3 regions of the Pseudomonas sp. XK-1 genome follow, and region 3 is predicted to be linked to each of the others. Evidence: predicted binding sites of a transcription regulator. Region 3 holds the regulator's gene; each other region holds the start of a gene.
What was found. Region 3 encodes sigma-54, which starts transcription at its own class of promoters, with help from an activator protein. Its sites were predicted from a motif close to ANTGGCATNNANNTTGCTNT; they were not measured.
Positions count from the first base shown of each region.

Region 1 (3,275 bases), 360 kb from region 3:
AGGGCGGTTCAGTTGCCGGCAAACACGGCTTAGAAAGTGCTGAGCAAGTGCCGGGATGTCTTCCAGGCGCTGACGCAGTGGTGCCGACTCGATAGGGAATACGTTCAGGCGAAAGTAAAGGTCCTCGCGGAAGCGTCCGTCCCGTACTTCGTGGCGCAGGTCGCGGTTGGTCGCGGCGATTACCCTGACATCCACTTGGCGTGTACGCGTGTCGCCTACCCTTTCCAGCTGTTGCTCCTGCAGCACTCGGAGCAACTTGCTTTGCAACTCCAGAGGGATTTCGCCGACCTCATCGAGGAACAGGGTGCCGCCATCGGCCAGCTCGAAGCGTCCGACGCGATCATTTATCGCTCCGGTGAAGGCACCGCGAATATGACCGAAGAACTCGCTCTCAAATAGGTCGCGCGGCACTGCGGCACAGTTGACCCGGATTAGCGGTCGGCTTCTGCGCCCACTATTGTCGTGGATGGCTCGCGCAATCAGCTCTTTGCCGGTGCCCGATTCGCCGCTGATCAATACGTTGGCCCCGGTTGGTGCCACCAGTTCGATTTGTCGAATCACTTGTTGCATGGCCGCGCTGCGGCCGACCAGATTGTGTTGGGCGTAGTCGCCGCGAATTTCCTCCTGCAGATAGGCGTTCTCAAGCTCCAGGCGCTGCTGCAGTTGTTGCACTTCGCTGAGGGCCTGACGCAGACGGCGTTCGCTCTCCAGTCGTTCGCTGATGTCGCGGAACACCACCACCGCGCCCACCAGTTCGCCATCGTCACGCAGGGGCGTGCTGGTGTACTCCACGGGGATGGGCTTGCCGTCCTTGCTCCAGAACACCTCGTCGGCCACCTGGTGCACTTCGCCGTCATTGAATGCTGCGTAGATGGGGCAGGTGTGACCGTCGTAGCTACTGCCGTCGGGGTGATGATGGTGGATGAGATCATGAATGCTGTGACCTATCAGGTCTTCGGCATGCCAGCCCAGAATGCGTTCGGCCGCTGGGTTGACGAAGGTGGTTTCACCCTTTCGATTAACCCCGTAGATGCCCTCGCCCGCGGCACCTAGTATCAGCTGATTTTGCCGTTCAAACTGGTGAAAGATGCGCTCAACACCTCTCCATTCCAGCAGCCCGCGGCGTTGATAGCGCTCGGCCTCTGCCAATCCGCGCAGGCCGTCGAGTTGCCTGCGTTCCTGGATCAGCAGGCCCAGTAGGGCTTCGTCATTGCTTTCCAGGCTGCTGCCGCTGATCTCTACTTCTAGGCGTTGTGCGTTGCAGTTCTGCACGCCGAGTTCATCGCGCCAGGCATGCCCGCGCACTTGCACCTCTTCGGTAAACGTGACCAGGCCGCCCAGGTCATGGGCCCACAAGCGGCTGGCGCGCTGAGCCGGCAGGGCTTGGTCCGACCAGCCCAGCAGGCGGCAAGCGGCGGCATTGGCATGCAGAATCCGATCACTGGCGGGCGCGATGATCAAGCAGGGGATGTGCATCTGCTGGAAGAACAGGGCAGCACTGGTGCGGGCATCGGGCATAAGTGTGTCCAGAACAAGGGTCTACGAGGTCTATCAAGGCCCATGCCAATAAACGAATATTCGTAATAAAGAAATGCGGAATCTCGTTATTTACGACTTTTCGTACTCATATTTTTTTATAGAAAACCATATTAATCAGTTAGTTAGTTATGGTTTTTGGGTTGGTATGGCTCCTGCAATTGTGATCCGCGACAGCCAATTACGGCATGTGGATTTCAGTATCTCGATGCCCCGTTTGGGGGCATGCGACAGCAGGAGGAATCACGATGAGCGTCAACAGCCTGGATGACCCATTCAACCCCGGCAGCGAACTAACCCATGGTGGTGGTTGCGCTTGCCAGCGCTGTGCGCCGAGTGCCAGCGCCTTGCCCGACAACAGTGAAGCCATGCTTGATCGTGCCATAGAGAGCGCCATCGTAAGGGGGGTGTTCGGTCATAACGAACTGTCGCGGCGCAGCTTTATGGGCATGGTCGGTGGCGGCGTGGCAGCCGCCATTCTCGGCAGTCTGATTCCTATGGATGCAGTCAAGGCCGCGGTCAAAGACAGCCTCGGGCCGCTGGAAAAAAAGCAGCTGAAGATCGGTTTCGTCCCCATTACCTGTGCCACGCCGATCATCATGGCCGACCCCATGGGCTTTTATGCCAAGTACGGGCTCGAAGTCGAGACAGTAAAAACGGCGGGTTGGGCCGTGGCCCGTGACAAGTCCCTGGCCGGTGAATATGACGCTTCGCACATGCTCTCGCCGATGCCGCTGGCGATCAGCATGGGGCTGGGCTCCAGCAAGGTGCCGTTCATCATGCCGGCGCTGGAGAACGTCAACGGTCAAGCCATTGTGCTGGCCATGGAGCATCAGGATAAACGTGATCCCAAGCTCTGGAAGGGTATGCGCTTCGGGGTGCCGTTCGAGTATTCGATGCACGATTTCCTGCTGCGTTACTACCTGGCCGAGCATGGCCTGGACCCAGATCGCGATGTGCAGATTCGAGTGGTGCCGCCGCCTGAAATGGTCGCCAACCTGCGCGCCGGCAACCTTGATGGCTTCCTTTCGCCAGACCCGTTCAACCAGCGTGCGGTGTGGGAGAAGGTCGGCTTTATTCACCTGTTAACCAAAGACCTTTGGGCCGGTCATCCCTGCTGTGCATTTGCCTGCAGCCAGCGCTTTGCCAGCGAGAACCCCAACACTTATAGCGCCCTGCTGCATGCCCTGATCGATGCCACCCAGTATTCCTCGCAGGCGGAAAATCGCAAGGCTGTGGCCGAAGCCATTTCCACCAAGAACTACCTCAACCAGCCTGTGGCTGTGGTGCAGCAGGTATTGAGCGGGCGCTATGCCGACGGCTTGGGCAATGTGCTGGAGGACCCCAAGCGGATCGACTTCGACCCCTTCCCCTGGCAGTCCATGGCTGTGTGGATCCTGACCCAGATGAAACGCTGGGGCTACGTTCAGGGTGATCTGGATTACCGCGGTATCGCCGAGCAGGTTTACCGGGTCGCGGATGCCGGCAAGGTGATGGCCGAAATGGGCATGCCGGTGCCGGCTGACCCCTACAAGTCCTTCAGCGTAATGGGTAAACCGTTCAACCCGGCTGATCCGGAAGGTTATCTCTCCAGCTTCCCGCTGCGGAGGTCATGATGACGGCAGCCATCTCTATGCGCGCAGCGATTCTGTCCGTGCTGCTGTTGGTCATCTCGCTTGGCCTTTGGGAGGTGCTGTGCCGTGAGCCGGCGGGCGTGGTGCCGGCAGCTGATGATGAGT
Region 1 covers NZ_JBBPES010000001.1:393,771-397,045, forward strand. The annotation lists gene WMW70_RS01725 (sigma 54-interacting transcriptional regulator) at 1-1,518, opposite strand, end outside; gene WMW70_RS01730 (CmpA/NrtA family ABC transporter substrate-binding protein) at 1,785-3,152, shown strand; gene ntrB (nitrate ABC transporter permease) at 3,152-3,275, shown strand, end outside.
Region 1: the regulator sigma-54 is predicted to act here: its motif matches at 1,549-1,568, upstream of WMW70_RS01725 (sigma 54-interacting transcriptional regulator).

Region 2 (3,275 bases), on a different contig from region 3:
TGACGAGCTGAAAGACCTGGCTTGCCTGGGCTTCTCCGCTGACCTGGTGATGCAGTCGTTCTGCCACACCGCGGCCTATCCGAAGCCAATCGACGTCACCACCCACCACACCCTGCCGGATTTTATCCGCACCCGTGGCGGCGTGTCCCTGCGTCCTGGCGACGGCATCATCCACAGCTGGCTGAACCGCATGCTGCTGCCGGACACCGTCGGTACCGGTGGTGACTCGCACACCCGCTTCCCGATCGGCATCTCCTTCCCGGCCGGTTCCGGCCTGGTCGCCTTCGCCGCTGCCACTGGCGTAATGCCGCTGGACATGCCGGAGTCGGTACTGGTGCGCTTCAAGGGCAAACTGCAACCGGGCATCACCCTGCGTGACCTGGTCCATGCCATCCCTTACGTGGCCATCCAGAAAGGCCTGCTGACCGTCGAGAAGAAAGGCAAGAAGAACATCTTCTCCGGCCGCATCCTCGAGATCGAAGGTCTGGACGAGCTGACCGTTGAACAGGCTTTCGAGCTGTCCGACGCCTCCGCCGAGCGTTCCGCTGCAGGTTGCACCATCAAGCTGCCGGAAAAGGCCATCGCCGAATACCTGCGTTCGAACATCACCCTGCTGCGCTGGATGATCAGCGAAGGCTACGGCGATGCGCGCACCATGGAACGTCGCGCCCAAGCGATGGAAGCCTGGCTGGCCGATCCGAAACTGATGGAAGCCGACAAGGACGCCGAGTACGCCGAAATCATCGAAATCGACCTGGCCGACATCAACGAGCCGGTTCTCTGCGCACCGAACGACCCGGACGACGCTCGTCTGCTGTCCAGCGTTCAGGGCGAGAAGATCGACGAAGTGTTTATCGGTTCGTGCATGACCAACATCGGTCACTTCCGCGCAGCCGGTAAGTTGCTGGAAAAAGTCGAAGGCACCCTGCCGACTCGTCTGTGGCTGTCGCCGCCGACCAAGATGGACCAGCATCAGCTGACCGAAGAAGGCTACTACGGCATCTACGGCAAAGCCGGCGCGCGCATGGAAATGCCGGGCTGCTCGCTGTGCATGGGTAACCAGGCACGCGTTGAAGCGAACTCCACCGTGGTTTCGACCTCTACCCGTAACTTCCCCAACCGTCTGGGCGATGGTGCAAACGTCTACCTGGCTTCGGCCGAGCTGGCCGCTGTTGCCTCGATCCTCGGTCGCCTGCCGACCGTTGAGGAATACATGGTCTACGCGAAGGAAATCGACACCATGGCAGCGGACGTTTACCGCTACCTGAGCTTCGATCAAATCGCCGAGTTCCGTGAAGCTGCTGCGAACGCCCAGATTCCGGTCGTTCAAGCCTAACGAAACAACGCATCGCGCTACACCGGTAAAGAGAAGCCCCGCCTTGTGCGGGGCTTTTTCTTTCTTGGCTATTTTGCCTATGTAGCGATTAGGTGCAGCTTGCCGTGGCTGCAATGGGTAGGGTGCGCCGTGCGCACCAAGAATCTGCAGCCGGCCCTGGTGCGCACAGCGCACCCTACAAAATCAGGCCCCTCACACTTAAGCGCTGACGCCTGAACACTACACAGTACGGCGACATAGCCTTTTCTTTGCAGGCTTATCGGCACCATTCAGGCAAATGGCATATGCCTTGCTTTGTCATAGTCAGCCAAGCCTTTCCAACGGCGGAAACGACTTGATAGACAATGGTGTCGTCCCAATCGCTGAGCAGATCAGCCATTGGCACGGCACCTTTTTGCGTGGACCAAGGAAAAGCACCATGAGCGAGCACGACATCAGCCGCAATGAAGTACCGGAAAAGCGTGTACTGAATATCGGCTTTATGGCCCTGACCGACGCGGCATCGGTGATCGTCGCCGCCACCCAGGGCTTTGCCGAGAAGCACGGCCTGACCCTCAACCTGCAGCGCCAGGCCTCCTGGGCCACCTTGCGCGACAAGTTGCTGAGCGGCGAACTGGACGCAGCGCACAGCCTCTACGGCATGATCTACGGCGTACAGCTGGGGCTCGGCGGCGCACCTGCCACCGACATGGCGATCCTGATGGGGCTGAACCACAATGGTCAGAGCATCAACCTGTCGCCGGCCCTGCAGGCGGCCGGCGTGTGCAGCGGCGACGCACTGGCGACCCGCGCGCACCAGGGCGGTGCAAAACTGACCTTCGCCCAGACCTTCCCCACAGGTACCCATGCCATGTGGCTCTATTACTGGCTGGCGAGCCAAGGCATTCATCCACTTGCCGATGTCGACAGCGTGGTGGTGCCGCCGCCGCAGATGCTCGCCCACCTCAAGGCCCGGCGCATCGACGGTTTCTGCGTCGGCGAACCCTGGAGTGCCCAGGCGGTGGACGAGCAGATGGGCTGCACCCTAGCCACCAGCCAGTCGATCTGGCCGGACCACCCGGAAAAAGTCCTGGGCTGCACCCGCAGTTTTGTCGACGAGCACCCCAACACCGCCCGCGCCCTGATCATGGCCGTCCTGGAAGCCAGCCGCTTTATCGACGAGAACGAGGAAAACAAGCGCAGCACCGCCCAGCTGCTCAGCGGCAGCGACTATGTCGATGCACCGCTTTCGGCGATCCAGCCGCGCTTTCTCGGCCAGTACCAGGACGGCCTCGGCCATGCCTGGCTGGACCCGCACCCGCTGCGCTTCCATGCCGATGGCCGGGTTAACATGCCCTACCTGTCGGACGCCATCTGGTTTATGACCCAGTTCCGCCGCTGGGGCCTGCTGCGCGACGACCCCGATTACCTCGCGCTGGCCCGTCAGGTGCAGCAGCTTGAGCTTTACCGCGAGGCCGCCGCAGCCCTGGATATCCAGGTACCGGATGAAATGCGTAGCAGCCGGCTGCTCGATGGCAAGACCTGGGACGGCAGCGACCCGGCCGGTTATGCCCGCAGTTTTGCCCTCAATGCCCTGGCCGAAAGCGCTGCGGCTGCCCTAGAAGAGAGCCTCTGAGATGCTGCGTATCCTGCTGATCAACGACACACCGAAAAAGGTCGGCCGGCTGAAAAGCGCCCTGATCGAGGCCGGCTTCGAGGTGATCGACGAGTCTGGCCTGACCATCGACCTGCCGGAGCGGGTCGAAGCGGTACGCCCCGATGTGATCCTGATCGACACCGAATCCCCCAGCCGCGATGTAATGGAGCAGGTGGTGCTGGTCAGCCGCGACCAGCCGCGGCCCATCGTCATGTTCACCGACGAACATGACCCGGGCGTGATGCGTCAGGCCATCCAGAGCGGGGTCAGCGCCTATATAGTCGAGGGCATCCACGCCCAGCG
Region 2 covers NZ_JBBPES010000003.1:265,037-268,311, forward strand. The annotation lists gene acnB (bifunctional aconitate hydratase 2/2-methylisocitrate dehydratase) at 1-1,336, shown strand, start outside; gene WMW70_RS09605 (CmpA/NrtA family ABC transporter substrate-binding protein) at 1,755-2,951, shown strand; gene WMW70_RS09610 (ANTAR domain-containing response regulator) at 2,953-3,275, shown strand, end outside.
Region 2: the regulator sigma-54 is predicted to act here: its motif matches at 1,613-1,632, upstream of WMW70_RS09605 (CmpA/NrtA family ABC transporter substrate-binding protein).

Region 3 (3,275 bases):
TGAGTAAATCGATTGCTGCATACATGTCTTCGTGTACCGCATTGGCGACAACCTCGCCGCCGGCAATGTGCAGGGTCGCTTCGATTTTCTGCTTGAGCTTCTCGACCTCCATGATGACTTGCACATTGGTGATTTTGTCGAAGTGGCGCTCCAATCGACCGAGTTTTTCCTCGATGTAGGCGCGCATGGCGTCGGTCACATCCAGCTGGTGTCCACTGATGTTGACTTGCATACCGCATTCTCCTTGTTGCCGTGTGTAAGAGGCAGGCAATAGGCCTGCCGCCGGAACACTGTGGCGTGGAAGACCCTGGCAGAACGAGTCTGGCACTGTCGCCGCCCGCGCATTGGCAGCGAAGTTGCTTGCGCGAAAAGGCGAGGCCGGGTGTTGTTGCGTGCAGTGTGAACCGTCTTCCTTCTTGTACCGCCTAGATCAATCGCTTGCGCTCGCTGGATGGCGCTATCCCGAGGGATTCACGGTACTTTGCGACTGTACGGCGGGCTACTTGAATGCCCTGTGCTTCCAGTAAACCAGCGATCTTGCTGTCACTCAACGGCTTTTTTGCATTTTCCGCGGCGACCAGTTTTTTGATGATGGCGCGGATCGCGGTGGACGAGCATTCGCCGCCCTCGGAGGTGCTGACGTGGCTGGAGAAGAAGTATTTCAGTTCGTAAATGCCACGCGGGGTGTGCATGAATTTCTGCGTGGTGACCCGCGAGATGGTTGACTCGTGCATGCCCACCGCCTCGGCGATATCGTGCAATACGAGAGGTTTCATCGCCTCGTCACCGTAGTCGAGGAAGCCGCGCTGGTGTTCGACGATCTGCGTGGCGACCTTCATTAGGGTTTCGTTGCGGCTTTGCAGGCTCTTGATAAACCAGCGCGCTTCCTGCAGCTGGTTGCGCATAAAGGTGTTGTCGGCGCTGGAGTCGGCGCGCTTCACAAAACCGGCGTACTGCGCGTTGACCCGCAGGCGCGGCATGGCTTCCTGGTTCAGCTCCACCAGCCAGCGCTCGTTGTGCTTGCGTACGATCACGTCGGGCACCACGTATTCCGGCTCGCTCGATTCGATCTGCGAGCCGGGGCGCGGGTTGAGGCTCTGGATCAGCTCGATAACCTGGCGCAGCTCGTCTTCCTTGAGCTTCATGCGGCGCATCAGCTGGCTGTAGTCGCGGCTGCCGAGCAGGTCGAGGTAGTCGTTGGCCAGGCGCTGGGCCTCGCTCAGCCAGGGGGTTTTGGCGGGCAGCTGGCGCAGTTGCAGGAGCAGGCATTCGCCGAGGTTGCGCGCGGCAATGCCAGCGGGCTCGAACTGCTGGATGCGGTGCAGCACGGCCTCGACTTCGTCCAGTTCGATATCCAGTTCCGGGTCGAAGGCTTCAACCACTTCTTCCAGGGTTTCTTCCAGATAGCCCTGCTCGTTGATGCAGTCGATCAGGGTGACCGCGATCAGGCGATCCTTATCGGACATGGGCGAAAGGTTGAGTTGCCAGAGCATATGGCTCTGCAGGCTCTCGCCGCTGGACGTGCGGGTGGTGAAGTCCCACTCGTCATCGTCGTTGCTGCTGCTCGGCAGGCTGCTGGCGCTGGTCTGGTAGATGTCTTCCCAGGCGGTGTCGACCGGCAGTTCATTGGGAATGCGCTCGCCCCAGTCGCCTTCTTCCAGGTTGTCCACGGTCTGCGTGGTTTCCTGGTAGTTGGGCTCCTGGAAGCTGGACTCTTGCTGTTCGCTGGAAGTGGCGCTTTCTGCGCCATCGGCCATGGGGTCCGAGTTGTCGAAATCTTCGCCGTCTTCCTGGCGTTCGAGCATCGGATTGGATTCCAGTGCCTCCTGGATCTCTTGTTGCAGATCCAGGGTCGACAGTTGGAGTAGGCGAATGGCCTGTTGCAGCTGCGGTGTCATCGTCAGCTGCTGGCCCATCTTCAGGACTAGCGATGGTTTCATTGCAGACCTTATTTACCGGCGTCTGTGCGCAATCCACTACAGGGCGCGGAAGCGCCACAAGGAAGCAAATTATATGCCTGACTCTAAGGGGTTTGCCTAGGGGTGGTGCTTGTTTGCGTGAGAAAAGCCCCTGTTACAGGCGGAACTCATGCCCCAGGTACACCTCTTTGACCGTCTGGTTGGCCAGGATGGCGGCGGAGTCGCCTTCGGCGATCAGTTGGCCGTCACTGACAATGTAGGCGGTTTCGCAGATGTCCAGGGTCTCGCGCACGTTGTGATCGGTGATCAGCACGCCAATGCCCTTGGCCTTGAGGTGGTAGATGATCTGTTTGATATCGCCGACCGAGATCGGGTCAACCCCGGCAAAGGGTTCGTCGAGCAGGATGAACTTGGGCGAGGTCGCCAGGGCGCGGGCAATTTCTACGCGCCGGCGTTCGCCGCCGGACAGGCTCATGCCGAGGTTGTCACGAATATGGCTGATATGGAATTCCTGCAGCAGGCTTTCCAGCTCCTTGCGCCGCTCGCTGCGGTCCAGGTCCTTGCGGGTTTCCAGAATGGCCATGATGTTGTCGGCCACGCTGAGCTTGCGGAAGATCGAGGCTTCCTGCGGCAGGTAGCCGATGCCGGCACGGGCGCGGCCGTGCATCGGTTGGTGGCTGACATCGAGGTCGTCGATCAGGATGCGACCCTGGTCGGCCTGGACCAGGCCAACGATCATGTAGAAGCAGGTGGTCTTGCCCGCGCCATTGGGGCCAAGCAGGCCGACGATCTGCCCGCTGTCGATGCTCAGGCTGACGTCGCGCACGACTTGGCGGCCTTTGTAGCTCTTGGCCAGGTGCTGGGCTTTCAATGTGGCCATGGTTACTGCGCCTGCTGGTCGGCTGGTTTGTTCTTGGGCTGGATCACCATGTCGATGCGCGGTCGCGGCACGCTGACATTGCTGCCTGTAGCACGGCCGGCGTTGACGATCTGGCGCTGGGTGTCATAGACGATCTTCTCGCCTTCGAAGGTGTTGCCTTCCTGGATCACCTTGGCCTGGTCGATCAGCACGATGCGCTCGTTGGCGGCGAAGTACTGGATGGTCAGGCCGTAGGCCTTGACGATCTGCTTGTCGGTGGCCGGCAGCTGCTCGTAATAAGCCGGCTTGCCGACGGCGGTAAACACGTCGATATCGCCCGCCGGGGTCTGGGTGATGGTCACGGTGTCGCCCGTGATCTTCAGCGTGCCCTGGGTGATAACCACGGTGCCGCGGTACACGGCCACACCTTGCTTGTCGTCAAGTTCGGCGCTGTCGGCCTGAATCCGGATCGGTTGTTCGCGATCCGATGGCAGGGC
Region 3 covers NZ_JBBPES010000001.1:751,585-754,859, forward strand. The annotation lists gene hpf (ribosome hibernation-promoting factor, HPF/YfiA family) at 1-232, opposite strand, end outside; gene WMW70_RS03315 (RNA polymerase factor sigma-54) at 426-1,940, opposite strand; gene lptB (LPS export ABC transporter ATP-binding protein) at 2,074-2,799, opposite strand; gene lptA (lipopolysaccharide transport periplasmic protein LptA) at 2,802-3,275, opposite strand, start outside.